Azospirillum brasilense: one gene and its partner. Each later gene encodes a partner of the first gene's protein in a complex. Links are inferred from orthologs where the notes say so. Each region holds a gene or a part of one and is shown on either strand. Other genes may lie near its edges.

Region 1 (7,446 bases):
GCGGGTTCCGGAACCGGTTCCGGGGCCGTGTTCCACCAGGGGGGCGTGACGGGAACCGGCGCCGGGGCCTCCACGGGCGCCGGGGCCGGTTCGGGCACGGGGAGCGGTGCGGGCTGAGGGCCGGGCGCGGGGTCCGGAGCGGGGGCGGGGGGAGGCGCTGGCCGAGGCGCCTTGAACAGGTTCGCCATGGGCGGGGTTTCCTTGTTCGTTGTGAGACAGGGAGACAGCAGGCGGAACGGACCGGCGGCGTGGGTTCAGACCGCGGCAGCGGGCCGCGTCAGGCGCTGGTAAAGCTGCCAGGGCGTCAGAACGCCGGGCGCGTGGAGCCCCAGAAGGCGCTTGACCGCCTCGACACAGGTGAAGGGCGCCCAGGGAGCCGGGCGGGTCAGGCCGCGCCGCACCGGTGCCGGGGTCACCGCCATGCCCAACCCACGGTACCAGCCCGGCAGATCGAAGGCGGCGGGCAGATCAAGGACCGACACGTCGGTGAAGGGCGAGAGCGGATCGACGACCACCCAGCGGTGCCCGTCGTGCAGCAACGCGAAGCAGTGGCGGAATCCCGGCTTCAGCAGGCGCAGCCACCACAGCTCCGCCTCGCCCCGGAAGACCACCCAGACGCGCGGCGCATCCGCTCCCGCACGGCAGGGCCCCACCCGGCAGGGCTGAGGCATCGGCGTGCTCACTGGACGATCCCCTTCTCGCGCAGCACCGGGCGGAGCCGGTCGAACGCCTCCTGCCACAGGGTATGGGCGCGCTGCTCGCGGTACCGCGCCGGGTCCGGCGCCATCAAGCGGCGCCCGTAGTGGACCAGCACGTGCAGATGATCGCGGATCAGCAGGCGGCGACGGTACAGCCGGTCCACCGCGCACAGCACATCGCCGGGCTCGCAAGGACGTTGAACCAATCCCCGCCCGGCGGCGATACGCGCGCCGGCGGCCTTGGCGTCCTGCGCCTGGACCGACCAGAACCATGCCTCCTCCGCGCTGCCGAACGGTTCCCCGACGGCTTCGGACAGGACCATGAACATGTTGCGGCGCTGGACCATGCGTGAGGTCTCCCTGGGAATTGCAGCTCTTGGGTTCGCGGGCGCAACTTCGCTCTCGGGCGGAGCGCCGGATGGGCCGCGGCACGCGCGGCTGGCGAACTCTTGTTCACGTTATGTACTGATTAAAATCCTTCGTCAAGGAAAATATGAATAGGTTCCTAGGGACGCGCCGGCTTGCTTATGTGATTATCCTCCCATGCTCAAACATGCGGACATTTGGCGGGCGATCGACCGCCTCGCGGCCCAGCACGGGCTGTCGGCCTCCGGGCTCGCGCGGCGCGCGGGGCTCGACCCGACGACCTTCAACAAGAGCAAGCGGACCACCGGTGACGGCAAGCTCCGCTGGCCTTCGACGGAAAGCGTGTCCAAGGTTCTGGAGGCGACCGGCGCATCGCTGTCGGAGTTCGTCAGCCTCGTCGGCGATGCCGCCGGCGCCGGCTCGCTCCAGCGGGTGCCGGTCATCGGCTATGCGCAGGCGGGCAACGCGGGTTTCTTCGACGACGCCGGCTTTCCTTCGGGTGTGGGCTGGGACGAGCTTCTGTTCCCCAGCATCGGCGATCCGCACGCCTACGCTCTGGAGATCGCGGGGGACAGCATGGACCCCGTCTACCGCGACGGCGACACCATCATCGTTTCTCCCGCCGCGCAGATCCGGCGCAACGACCGCGTCGTCGTCCGCACCAAGGGTGGCGAGGTGATGGCGAAGCAGCTCCTCCGCGAAACCGCCACGAAGATCGAGCTGATCTCCATAAACCGCGCCCACCCGGACCGCAGCATCCCGCGCGCCGAGGTGGCCTGGATGGCCCGCATCGTCTGGGCAAGCCAGTAAGCGTCAGCCCTGCGGCACCCTGTCCTAGGATGATTGTCCTTTACATTGGTCATCTGAAGGCTTAACGTCCGAGGATGACCGGATCCGCCGGGGCGCAGCCGCGTCCATTCCCCGCCCCGCTGGCCCTCATTTCACATCGTTTGGATGAACTCGAACGCCGTCACGACGACACGCCGCCCCGCGGCGTGCTTCGGACGGCGCTTCTCGATGGAACGGACCGGCACGCCACTCTGGCCCGCGCCGCAATGCTTCGCCTGCACGACCGCTTGGCCGCCGAGGCCCGGCAAGGCGCGGCGCAACGCCGCCGCACCCTGCCCGCCGACCGGACCGCTGGCGACGCTTGGCTGTCCCGCCTCGCCGCCGCTTTGGCCTACCACCGCAACGCCGCCAGCATCCTGTTCCTTGCGGAGGCTTGAGCCGGGGTCGCCTTCACGCGGCCGGAGGAGCGCCGGTCTCGTCCGTTTTGGAAACCTCTGTGTTCAGGGCAACGACACGGGCGGTCTTTGCCTTCCTTGCGCGCGGCTTGCGAACAAACGCCTTGGCTGGCGGAACCTCCGCCGGCTCGGCCACCTCCTCCGCAGCGACCTGCACGGCAACCGTCGAAACGGCGAGCGTTGGCGCCTCAGCCCTCTCCGCGGCCTTCTTCAGGAGCTTGCTTTTTGAAAAACCGGACTCGCGCAAGGCGGTCTTCAACTCCTCCCACGCCAAGCGGATTTCCATGGCGAAGGCCCGCGCATCGTCGTCGCGGTGGGTGCGGAAATACTCCGCCGCCCCCCGCATCTGGGCCGGCAGGGTTTCCGCCCCGGCGCGCACCGCCTCGTTGCGCAGGCGGTTGTGGCGGTCGTCCAAATAGGTGAGGATCTCCGACAACTCCTCGGGCGTGCAGCTTTTCTGGAGCTTGTCGGTAACCAGGGGCGCAGCCTTGTCGATCTTTCCGACCAGTTCCGACCGCCCGCGCTTCAGATCCGGATCGTAGACGGTGCGGATCACCTGGATCACGCGGCGCCGTTCGCGGAACTGCATGCCCGTTCCCCCTCGACAGAGTCCTTCGACGGACCGACTCACCGTTTCGGAGGAATCATGCCGCGGAACAGGCCGTCCATCAAGCCGGATTTCGGGCCGCATACCGCCCGAAATCCGGCAATCCGGGTCATTCGATGCCATCAGCGGAAGGCGAACTCCCAATAGAGCGCCCGCGCCCGCGCCGCCAGGGGGCCGGGTTGCAGGGTGCGCTCCTCGACGCGGGTGACTGGCACCACCTTCGCGTAATTGCCGGTCGAAAAGACCTCGTCCGCCTCCAGCACATCACGGGGGCTTAGGGTGGCCTCCTCCACCGCCACGCCGTCGTCGCGCAACAGGGCGATCACGCGCTGGCGGGTGATGCCATTGAGAAAAGTGCCGTTGTGCACCGGCGTGCGCACCACCCCGTCCTTGGCGATGAACAGATTGGCCGTCGCGAATTCCGCCACGTTGCCGATGGGGTCGAGCATGATGGCGTTGTCGAAGCCGCGCTCCCGCGCCTCCTTCAGCGCCAGCCCGGCGTTGGGGTAGAGGCAGGCGGCCTTGGCCTCGGTCGGCGCCATGTCCGGCACCGGACGGCGGCGGCTGGACAGTCCGGCGGTGAAGCCGGCGGCGCTGGGCAGCGGCGCCTCGTAGACCGACAGGACGAAGCGCGTGCTCTCGGCGTCGGGCGCGACGAAGCCCTCCTCCGCGTAGAACATCGGCCGGATGTACAGCTCGGCCTCCTTGGGGAAGCGGCGGATGCCGTCCCAGCACAGCTCCTCGATCTCCCCGGCGGTCAGCATGGGGGCGAGGCCCATCACCTGGGCCGAGCGCACGACGCGGGCGCAGTGGCGGTCGAGGTCCGGGGCCACGCCCTGGAAGGCGCGGGCGCCGTCGAAAACGACCGAAGACAGCCAGAGCGCGTGAGTCATCGGGCCGACGATGGCGGGGTTGCCCGCGATCCATTCGCCCTGGATGTAGCTCAGCGCCTGGCCGGCCGTGCTGCCCATGATCTTCTCCCTTTTTGGCTTCGGGTTGGTTCTATCCGGATGATTCGCTCCCTCGAAAAGCATACCCCCTCATCGCCGCCGGTCAACCTGCGCAGACGGGCCAGCCGGACGGTTGATGCAGGACACCCTCATCACTTCGGGAGCGACCGATCCATGGGCTGGACCTATTCGAGCGCCTTTCCGCAGCCGCTGCGCGCGGCCCCGCCCTTCCCGCCGCCGGGCCAGGACGTTCCCACCCCGGGGCCCCTGACCGACAACCCGGACCTGCCGACCCCCGGCCCGCAGGAGGACATGCCCTCCCCCCTGCCCAACGACGACCTGCCGCCGTCCCGGCCCACCGATCCCGACTTCGCCTGAGCCGCAACGACGCGACGGGCCAAAGAAAACGGGGCGCCCCCTTGCGGAGGCGCCCCGTTCTTCATCGGTGAACCGAAACGGACGGATCAGCGGCGCTGAACCATCAGCTTCTTGATCTCGGCGATGGCCTTGGCCGGGTTGAGGCCCTTCGGGCACGCCTTGGTGCAGTTCATGATGGTGTGGCAGCGGTAGAGGCGGAACGGGTCCTCGAGGTTGTCGAGGCGCTCGCCCGTCATCTCGTCGCGGCTGTCCACGATCCAGCGGTAGGCCTGGAGCAGGATCGACGGGCCGAGGTAGCGGTCGCCGTTCCACCAGTAGCTGGGGCAGGAGGTCGAGCAGCAGAAGCACAGGATGCACTCGTAGAGGCCGTCCAGCTTGGCGCGGTCCTCCGGCGACTGCAGGCGCTCGCGGCTCGGGGCCGGCGACTGCGACTGCAGCCACGGCTTGATCGAGGCGAGCTGGGCGTAGATGTGCTTCAGGTCGGGGACGAGATCCTTGACCACCGGCATGTGCGGCAGCGGGTAGATCTTGACGTCGCCCTTCACCTCCTCGATGGCCTTCAGGCAGGCCAGCGTGTTGGTGCCGTCGATGTTCATCGCGCAGGACCCGCAGATGCCCTCGCGGCAGCTCCGCCGGAAGGTCAGGGTCGAGTCGATGTTGTTCTTGATGTAGATGATCGCGTCCAGGATCATCGGGCCGAACTTGTCGAGGTCGACGACATAGGTGTCGACCCGCGGGTTCTGCCCGTCATCCGGCGACCAGCGGTAGATCTTGAAGGTCTTCGCCCGCTTGGCGCCGCTGGCGGCGTTGATGGTCTTGCCGACGCCGACCTTGGAATTGGCGGGCAGGTTGAATTCGACCATGGTTCGTATCCTTGCCTTGCTCTTGCCGCCTTAGTAGACGCGGGCCTTGGGCGGGAACACCTGCACCTCGTCGGTCAGGGTGTAGAGATGGACCGGGCGGTACCCGATCTTCGTCTCGCCCTTGTCCGACACCTCGATGACGGTGTGCTTCATCCAGTTCTCGTCGTCGCGGTCCGGATAGTCCTCGCGGGCGTGGGCGCCGCGGCTCTCCGGCCGGTTCTTCGCCGAGTGGAGCGTGGCGACCGCCTGGTACAGCAGGTTGTCCAGCTCGATGGCTTCGACGAGGTCGGAATTCCAGACCAGCGAACGGTCGCTGATTGCCATGTCGCTCTTCTTGGCGAAGGTCTGGTCGATGAGCTTGACGCCCTCCTCCAGCACCTCGCCGGTGCGGAAGACCGCGCAGTTGTTCTGCATGGTCCGCTGCATTTCCAGGCGAAGCTCCGACGACTTGATGGAGCCCTTGGCGTTGCGGATGCGGTCGAAGCGCTCCAGGGCGACGTCGGTCGCGGCGGCGGACGACGACACCGACTTGCCCTTCTCGACGATCTCGGCGGCGCGGATGGCCGCCGAACGGCCGAACACCACGAGGTCGAGCAGCGAGTTGGAGCCCAGGCGGTTCGCGCCGTGCACCGACACGCAGGCCGCTTCGCCGATGGCCATCAGGCCGGGCACCACGCGATCCGGGTCCTCGGCGGTCGGGTTGACCACCTCGCACCGGAAGTTGGTGGGGATGCCGCCCATGTTGTAGTGCACCGTCGGTAGAACCGGGATCGGCTCCTTGGTGACGTCCACGCCGGCGAAGATCTTGGCCGTCTCGGCGATGCCGGGCAGGCGCTGGTGGATGATCTCCGGCGGGAGATGCTCCAGGTGCAGGTGGATGTGGTCCTTGTGCTCACCGACGCCGCGGCCTTCACGGATCTCGATGGTCATCGAGCGGGACACCACGTCGCGCGAGGCGAGGTCCTTGGCCGACGGCGCGTAGCGCTCCATGAAGCGCTCGCCGTTGGAGTTGGTGAGGTAGCCGCCCTCGCCGCGCACGCCCTCGGTGATGAGGCAGCCGGAGCCGTAGATGCCGGTCGGGTGGAACTGCACGAACTCCATGTCCTGCAGCGGCAGGCCGGCGCGCAGCACCATGCCGCCGCCGTCGCCCGTGCAGGTGTGGGCCGAGGTGGCGGAGAAGTAGGCGCGGCCGTAGCCGCCCGTCGCCAGAACGACGAGCTGGGCGCGGAAGCGGTGGATGGTGCCGTCGTCGAGGTTCCAGGCCACCACGCCCTTGCAGACACCGTCCTCCATGATGAGGTCGAGCGCGAAATACTCGACGAAGAACTCCGCCTCATGCTTCAGCGACTGCTGGTAGAGCGTGTGCAGGATGGCGTGGCCGGTGCGGTCGGCGGCGGCGCAGGTACGATAAGCCTGCTGCTTGCCGTAATGGGCGGTCATGCCGCCGAAGGCGCGCTGGTAGATCTTGCCTTCCGGCGTGCGCGAGAAGGGCACGCCGTAGTGCTCCAGCTCGATGATCGCCGGGATGGCCTCGCGGCACATGTACTCGATGGCGTCCTGGTCGCCCAGCCAGTCCGACCCCTTGACGGTGTCGTACATGTGGAAGCGCCAGTCGTCCTCGCTCATGTTGCCGAGCGCCGCCGAGATGCCGCCCTGGGCGGCCACGGTGTGCGAACGGGTCGGGAAGACCTTGGTGATGCACGCCGTCTTCAGGCCCTTCTCGGCCATGCCGAAGGTGGCGCGCAGGCCCGCACCGCCGGCACCGACGACGACGACGTCATAGGAATGATCGATAATATCGTAGGCGGCCATGGCTCGTCAGGCTCCGAACGAAATCTTGAGGACGGCGATGACGCAGGCGGCACCCAGCACGAAGCACAGGGCTTTCACGGCCAGGATGCTCAGGATCTTCGCCATCTCGTTGTGCACGTAGTCCTCGATCACCACCTGCAGCCCGGCCTGGGCGTGGTGGAAGGTGACCACGGCGGTCAGCACCATCATCAGCGCCGAGAAGGGCGACTGCAGCCACGCGACGAAGGCCGCGTGGTCGGCGCCCAGATGGCGGATCACCCCGAAGACGAACCAGATGGTCAGCGGAACCAGGGCGATGGCGGTGACGCGCTGGTGCCACCAATGCTCGGTGCCGTGCTTGGCGGAGCCCAGGCCGCGCGCGATCTGCAGCGGCGAGCGGAGGGTCTTGCTGTTGGACGCCATGTCTTCTCTCCTCACCACACGGCCAGGCCGATGATCCAGGTCAGCACGGTCAGCACGGCCGCCGCACCGATGACGATCTGGTTGCCGCGGTCGGCCTCGCTCAGCTCGAACGCCTTGCCGGCGTCC
Region 2 (7,216 bases), 1.3 Mb from region 1 along the record:
GCTCGACGCCGACCTCCTTGACGTGGCCCGACTGCTCCTCGCCCAGCAGGTTGCCGGCGCCGCGGATGTCCATGTCGTGGCTGGCCAGCTGGAAGCCGGCGCCCAGGCTGTCCAGCGTCTCGATGACGTGCAGCCGCTGCTGCGCCGTGCCGGTCAGCGGCTTGTTCGGCGCGTAGGTGAGGTAGGCGTAGCCGCGCACCTTCGACCGGCCGACGCGCCCGCGGATCTGGTAGAGCTGGGCCAAGCCGAACATGTCCGCCCGGTGCACGATCAGCGTGTTGGCGTTGGGGATGTCGATGCCGCTCTCGATGATGTTGGTGGCGAGCAGCACCTCGAACTTGCCCTCGTCGAAGGCGGTCATCACCTCTTCCAGCTCGCTGGCCGGCATCTGGCCGTGGGCGGTGACGATCTTGACCTCGGGCACCAACTCGCGCACCCGCTCGGCGACCTTGGGCAGGTCCTCGACGCGGGGGCAGACATAGAAGGTCTGGCCGCCCCGGTAATGCTCGCGCAGGATGGCCTCGCGGACCACCACCGGGTCGTAGGGCAGCACGAAGGTGCGCACCGCCAGACGGTCCACCGGCGGGGTGGCGATCAGCGACAGCTCGCGCACGCCGGACAGCGCCATCTGGAGCGTGCGCGGGATCGGCGTGGCGGTCAGCGTCAGGACGTGCACGTCGGCGCGCAGCTCCTTCAGTCGCTCCTTCTGCTTCACGCCGAAATGCTGCTCCTCGTCCACGATGACCATGCCGAGCTGCTTGAACTGCACGCCCTTGCCGAGCAGCGCGTGGGTGCCGATCACGATGTCGGCGGTGCCCTCCGTCAGCTCCTGCTTGACCTTGGTCTGCTCCTTGGCGGTGACCATGCGGGAAAGCTGAACGATGCGCAGCGGCAGCCCGGCGAAGCGGGTGGTAAAGGTCTTGAAATGCTGGCGCGCCAGAAGCGTGGTCGGCACCACCACGGCGACCTGCTGGCCGCTCATGGCGACGAGGAAGGCGGCGCGCAGCGCCACCTCCGTCTTGCCGAAGCCGACGTCGCCGCAGACCAGACGGTCCATCGGACGGCCCGAGCCGAGATCGGTGAAGACCTCCTCGATGGCCTTCAACTGGTCGTCCGTCTCCGGATAGGGGAAGCGGGCGGCGAACTCCTGATAGACGCCCTCCGGCGTGTAGACCGGGTCGGCCTTCTTCAGCATGCGCTCGGCGGCGATCTTCAGCAGCGCCTCGGCCATGTCCTTCAGGCGCTTCTTGACGCGGGCCTTGCGGCCCTGCCAGCCGGCCCCGCCCAGCTTGTCGAGCTGCGCGTGCGCGTCCTCCGACCCGTAGCGGGTCAGCACTTCGATGTTCTCGACGGGGACGTAGAGCTTGTCGCCGCCCTCGTAGATCAGCCGCAGGCAGTCGTGCGGCGCCCCGGACACCTCCAGCGTCTCCAGCCCGTCGTAGCGCCCGATGCCGTGGTCCATGTGCACCACGAGGTCGCCCGAGGCCAGCGCCGTGTATTCGGCGATGAAGTTGGCGGCCTTGCGCTTCTTCTTCGCCGCCGGGCGGACGAGGCGGTCGCCGAGGATGTCCTGCTCGGTGATGACGGCCATGTCGGCGGAGGTGAAGCCGTGTTCCATCCCCAGCACGATCATGCCGATGACGTGACGGTCGAAGCGGCGGACGTCCTCGACGCTCTCCGCCGGCTCCAGCCCCGGAATGCCGTGGTCGCCCAGCACCGTCATCAGACGGTCGCGGGAGCCCGCGGAATAGCCGGCCACCAGCACGCGCCGCCCGTCGGCCCGCAGCGCCCGGATGTGGTCCTTCACCGCCTCGAAGACGTTGACGTCGGGACGCGCCCGCTCCTCGGCAAAGTCGTGGCCGCGGCGCCCGCCGGCGTCCAGCGTGCCCTTGATGCCCGGCGGCGTGCCGAAGGGCTGGAGCTGCGCCACCGCGTGGGCGGCGAACAGGTCGTCCCAGGCCTGGGCGTCGAGGAACATCATGCCGACCGGCACCGGCTTGTAGACCGGCGAGCCCGTCCGCTTCTCGATGACGATCATGCTCTCGCGGGAGGCGTGGAAGTCCACCACCTGCGCGATGCGCGAATCGCGCGCCTCCGTCGCCTGATGGTCCAGCGACAGGATGGCCTTGGGCATGTAGGCCAGCAGCGATTCCATCGTCTCGTGGAACAGCGGCAGCCAGTGCTCCATGCCGCCGTACTTGCGCCCGGCGCTGATCGCCTCGTAGAGCGGGTCGTCGTCGGTGACGGCGCCGAACAGCTCCCGGTAGCCGGAGCGGAAGCGGGCGATGCCCGCCTCGTCCAGGAAGACCTCCGACATCGGCTTGAGGTCGATGCCGTCGCGCTTGTCGGTGGTGCGCTGCGACATGGGGTCGAAGCTGCGCACGGCCTCCAGCTCGTCCCCGAACAGGTCGAGGCGCAGCGGCTCGTCGGTGCCCGGCGGGAACAGGTCGACGATGCCGCCGCGGACGGCGAACTCGCCCGGCTCGCGCACCGTCTGGGCGCGGGTGTAGCCGTTGCCGGCCAGATAGCGCTGCAGCTTCTCCAGGTCGATCCGGTCGCGCAGCTTCGCCGAGAACACCGCGTCGCGGAAGGCGGCGCGGGGCGGCACCTTCTGCACCATGGCGTTGACGGTGGTCAGCACGACCAGCGGCGGCGCGTCCGCCTTGCGCGCCAGCAGGCGGGTCAGCGTGTCGATGCGCTTCGCCACGATGCCGCCGTTGGGCGACACGCGGTCGTAGGGCAGGCAGTCCCAGGCCGGGAAGACCTGCACCTCCAGCGACGGCGCGAAGAAGGCCAGCGCCTCCGCCAGCTGGGCGGCGCGGGTGTCGTCGAGCGCGACGTGGAGAAGTCCCGCACTCCCCGCCCGCTTGGCGAGGTCGGCGAGGACGCGGGCGTCATGGCCGGCGGGGGCGCCGCCGACCAGAAGGCGGCCGGAGCGTCCCGGCTGCAACTGTTCGAAGCTGGGCAAGGATCGGGCCTCAGGACCCCTGACGGGGCGTGTAGCGGAACTTGGTCAACAGCTGCATGACGTCGGTGTCATGCTCGGCGGGCAGCGGCTCGCGCCCGGCGTACCAGTTGTAGAGGTCGGGGTCGCTGAGTTCGAGCAGCGCCTCGTAACGGTCGAGCTGCGCGTGGTCGAAGGCCGGGACATGGGCATCGGCGAAGCTGCCGATCAGCAGGTCCATCTCGCGCATGCCACGGTGCCACGACCGGAAGCGCAGCCGCTTGCGCCGGTTTTCCAGGGATTCGCCGCTCTCGGACAGGGTGTTCTCGTCGCTCATGCCATCCACGCCAAAAAGCCCCGGCCCCGGAAGATAGGGGGCGGAGCGGTCCACATCCACCCCCGCATCCTGCACACCGGCGCGCGCCCGCGCAAACCGAAACGCCGGACGATCCCCCGGAAGGAGCGTGATTCAGCGCGCCAGCCACGCCTCCAGCCCGTCGCGCAGGTCGGGGCCGGGGGCCAGCCGGGCGAAGCGCTCGGTCTCCACCGCCAGCCCTTCGCCGATGGTCATGTTCAGTCCGCGGGTAACCGCCCCGAGGATGCCGGACACCGCCGCCGGGGAGTGCCGGACGATCCGCCCGGCCAGTTCGAAGGCCGCGGGCAGCAGCGCGTCGTGGGGCACCACCTGATTGACCAGCCCGACCGCCAGCGCCGTCGCGGGCGGGAAGGCGTCGCCGGTCAGCAGCCATTCCAGCGCCCGCTTGCGCCCGGCGTTGCGGGGAAGCCGCTGCGTCCCGCCGAAGGTCGGCATCATGCCGAGCTTGATTTCCGCCTTGGAGAAACTCGCCCGCTCACTGGCGACGGCGAGGTGTGCCGCCTCCAGAATCTCGCAGCCGCCGCCGTAGCAGATGCCGTTTACCGCGGCGATGATGGGCTTGGGAAAGGACTCGATCCGCGCGCACAGCGTCTGGCCGGGCCGGAAGGCGCGCACCGCCGCCTCCGGCCCCCGCCGGACGGCCGGGGTGAACTCCGCGATGTCCGCCCCGGCGGAGAAGGCGCGCTCCCCAGCGCCGGTGACGATGATGGCGCGTACCGCCGCGTCGGCCTCCAGCGCGTCCAGCGTGTCGAGCATGGCGGCGGCCAGCGCCGTGCTGATGGCGTTCAGCTTGGCGGGGCGGTTCAATGTGAGGGTGGCGATGTCCCCAGCAGTGACGCACAGGATGGGATTGACGGAATCGGTGTGGGACATGGCACGGTCCTTTTGTCCTGCGTTTGCGATGCGCCACTGTCGAGCCCGAGCCACGCCCCTGACAAACGAGTACGCCGCGTGTTCGGGTGAGCAACGCTCACCTGAAACGGGGCCTCCGCCGCAGGCCAAAGCGTCACCTTGACAGAATCGCGACAGTTGGTACACTGAACAGTCCCAGCCACTTTCGGTGGAGGTCGCCATGACCGACGGATCGATCGGACGCCCGGAACCTCTGGTCCGTTCGGCCGGCGTGGTGGAGCGCACCGGCAGCGCGACCGACCGCAGGAAACGGCGACAGAATCGGCAGGACCTGCAACAGCAGGAGCGCGAGCGGCAGGAGCGCCGCGACCAGGACGAGGCCAACCACAAGCGGCGGCGCCTCTACGACCTGCTGTTCGACGAGATCGATGAGCTGGACACGCTGAACGCTGGGCAGCGGGCGCGCATCAAGCAGAATCTGCGCGCGCAGCTCGCCAACCGCCGCCCGCCGCCGCACCTCGCCCCCAACCTCGCCCAGCCGCCGCCGGGGGATGAGGACATCGAACGCATTGCGGCGGCGCTCCTCGAAAAGGCCGTCGCGGCCCAGTCGGTCGATCATGACCACATCGTCGACATGGCGGCGCCGACTCACCCGGCGCTTCCGCCCGGACAGACGGCGGAGAATGTGGCGCTCGCCAACCAGCTCCGCGATTGCCTGGAACAGCGGACGACGACATCGCGGCGCGTTGCTGTGTATCTGCGCCTTCTTCTGACGCTCGAAGGCGCCTTCCGTCCGCATCTGGTGGTGGACGCCTGACCACGGTCCCACCGCGGGTGTGATGCGCGAATTCGGAGAAAGCCCCCCTCCGATGCGCCACCCAGGATGGTCGGGCCATGCGGCACAATGACCCTGTTGTTTCTCCGGCGAAATACCGGCGCGTTCCCGCGCCGTTCCCGCCGCGGAAAACCCGCTCCCGCAGGGAGGTTCCCCCGTGCCCGACACCCATCTCGCCACGCACGCCCAGCCGTCCGGCGACGCCCTTCGCCAAGCTCTTTCCACCCGTTTCCAGAAGATCCGTGCCCGCACCGCCGAACTCGCCGCCCCTCTGTCGCCCGAGGACCTGATGGTCCAGTCGGTGGCCGACGGCGCCCCGGCCAAATGGCACCTCGCCCACACGACGTGGCTGTTCGAAACCACCGTCCTGGTGCCCTGCAACCCCGGTTACCGGCCCTTCGACCCGGCCTTTCTGACGCTGTTCGCGGCGCGCGACGACCGGTTCGGCAGCCACCAGCTTCCCTCCCCCACCCTGCGCCTGCTCTCCCGGCCCAACGCGGCGGAGGTGATGCGCTACCGCGACCATGTGAACGCCGCGGTGCTGCACCTGCTGAATCAGGCCGACGAGGCGGACCTGCCGGAGATCGCCGACCGCGTGATCGTCGGCATCACGCACGAGCGGCGCCACCAGGAACGGCTGCTGACCCATATCAAGCATGCCTTCTGGAGCAACCCGCTGCGCCCCGCCTACGACCAGCCGCCGCAGAGCGTGCCGGCCCCGCCGCAGCCGGAACGCTGGATCGAGCATGAAGGCGGCATCGTCGAGATCGGACGGACGGAGGCCGGAGCCGGCTTCGACCATGAAGGGCCACGCCACCGCGTCCATCTGGAGCCCTTCCGCCTTGCCGCCCTGCCGGTGTCCTGCGGCGCCTTCCGCGACTTCATCGAGGATGGCGGTTATGGCAAGCGCTCGCTCTGGCTCGCCGACGGCTGGGAGGCGGTGCAGACCGAGGGTTGGCAGGCCCCGCTCTATTGGGAATGGCGCGACGGCGCGTGGCAGATCTTCACCCTCTACGGCATGCGTGCGCTCGATCCCGCCGAACCGGTCTGCCATGTCAGCTGGTTCGAGGCCGACGCCTTTGCCCGCTGGGCCGGCAAGCGCCTGCCCGAGGAAGCCGAGTGGGAGGCCCTGGCGTCCCGCTGCGACAGCATGGGCAATCTGCTGGGCACCGGCAATCGCCACCCGCGCCCCAGCACCTGCCACGGCGATGGCCCCTGGCAATTGTTCGGCGACGTCTGGGAATGGACGCGCAGCCCCTTCACTCCTTACCCCGGCTACCGCCTGCCGGACGGGGTGGATGAGGCCGTCCATGGCCGCTTCATGATCAACCGCATGGTGCTGCGGGGCGGCAGCTGCGTCACCCCCTTCGACCACGCCAACCCGACGACCCGGCATTACCTGCGACCGGAATCCCGCCTGTCCTTCACCGGCCTGCGGCTGGCCGAGGATAGCTGAGACATTGGAATCATTTTAAGCGGTGGCGCTGCATTGCGGCAGGCTCTATAACCATAATTAAATTATGGCTTATGGAGCCTTTAATGTCCCTCGACCTGCCGCAAGTGTACCGCCACCACGTCTTTTGTTGCTCCCAGCAGCGCCCGCCCGGCCATCCGCGCGGAAGCTGTGCGGCAAAGAACGCCCACCCGCTGTGGGAGCAGCTCGGCCAGCGCATCCAGGCCAAGGGGCTGCTGGACATCGGCATGGCCTGGACCGGTTGTCTCGGCTTCTGCTCTGCCGGGCCGCTGATGGTGGTCTATCCGGAGGGCCTATGGTACCGCCCGGAAACGCCGGCCGACATCGACGAGATCGTCGACTCGCACCTCGTCAACAACAGGCCGGTCGAACGGCTGGTGATGGTGCTGACCCGCTGACCACAAAAGCTGAACGCAAAAGCCCCTCCGCGGCTTGGCCGGCGGAGGGGCGTTCCTCTTGCGAAGCGACAGTGTGCGGAACGACGATGCTACTTGCGGAACAGGAACTCGCGGCCGACCTTCACACGCTTCTCGCCGTCGTATTCGATGATGTCGGCGGTGGCGTAGGTCTCTGTCCAGCGCTCGGGCAGATAGCTGCCGGTGCCGATGATGTCGACGGGGGCGTTGGCCTCCGCCATCAGGCGGCACTTCGCCGGGCCGAAGCCGGAACTGGCGACGATCTTCACCGCCGGGAAACCGGCTTCGTCCAGCTTCTCGCGCATGAAATGGATCGCCG

Evidence for each region. The genes of interacting proteins can lie anywhere in the genome.
Region 2: the proteins of sdhA (region 1) and AMK58_RS08570 are in contact, whole or in part, in a crystal structure (PDB 6C12), measured with the Escherichia coli proteins. The link is inferred for Azospirillum brasilense from one-to-one orthologs.

The regions. Positions count from the first base shown.
Region 1 is NZ_CP012914.1:591,736-599,181, reverse strand. What follows is about bases 4,528-7,424. They hold sdhA (succinate dehydrogenase flavoprotein subunit), read right to left. Parts: upstream 6,919-7,424; coding sequence 5,137-6,918; downstream 4,528-5,136. Other genes in these bases: sdhC (succinate dehydrogenase, cytochrome b556 subunit), read right to left, coding at 7,332-7,424; sdhD (succinate dehydrogenase, hydrophobic membrane anchor protein), read right to left, coding at 6,925-7,320; AMK58_RS02685 (succinate dehydrogenase iron-sulfur subunit), read right to left, coding at 4,528-5,106. In the rest of the region: AMK58_RS02725 (hypothetical protein), read right to left, coding at 1-98; AMK58_RS02720 (hypothetical protein), read right to left, coding at 255-683; AMK58_RS02715 (hypothetical protein), read right to left, coding at 680-1,045; AMK58_RS02710 (S24 family peptidase), read left to right, coding at 1,242-1,874; AMK58_RS02705 (hypothetical protein), read left to right, coding at 1,949-2,290; AMK58_RS02700 (hypothetical protein), read right to left, coding at 2,304-2,897; AMK58_RS02695 (branched-chain amino acid aminotransferase), read right to left, coding at 3,038-3,886; AMK58_RS02690 (hypothetical protein), read left to right, coding at 4,040-4,243; more of AMK58_RS02685, read right to left, coding at 4,330-4,527; more of sdhC, read right to left, coding at 7,425-7,446. UniProt on the Escherichia coli protein: Two distinct, membrane-bound, FAD-containing enzymes are responsible for the catalysis of fumarate and succinate interconversion; the fumarate reductase is used in anaerobic growth, and the succinate dehydrogenase is used in aerobic growth.
Region 2 is NZ_CP012914.1:1,850,262-1,857,477, forward strand. The notes cover bases 1,631-4,297. They hold AMK58_RS08570 (FAD assembly factor SdhE), read right to left. Parts: upstream 3,282-4,297; coding sequence 2,979-3,281; downstream 1,631-2,978. Other genes in these bases: mfd (transcription-repair coupling factor), read right to left, coding at 1,631-2,968; AMK58_RS08575 (crotonase/enoyl-CoA hydratase family protein), read right to left, coding at 3,414-4,193. Also shown: more of mfd, read right to left, coding at 1-1,630; AMK58_RS08580 (hypothetical protein), read left to right, coding at 4,393-4,989; ergothioneine biosynthesis protein EgtB, read left to right, coding at 5,165-6,463; AMK58_RS08590 ((2Fe-2S) ferredoxin domain-containing protein), read left to right, coding at 6,547-6,879; AMK58_RS08595 (nicotinate phosphoribosyltransferase), read right to left, coding at 6,969-7,216. UniProt on the Escherichia coli protein: An FAD assembly protein, which accelerates covalent attachment of the cofactor into other proteins.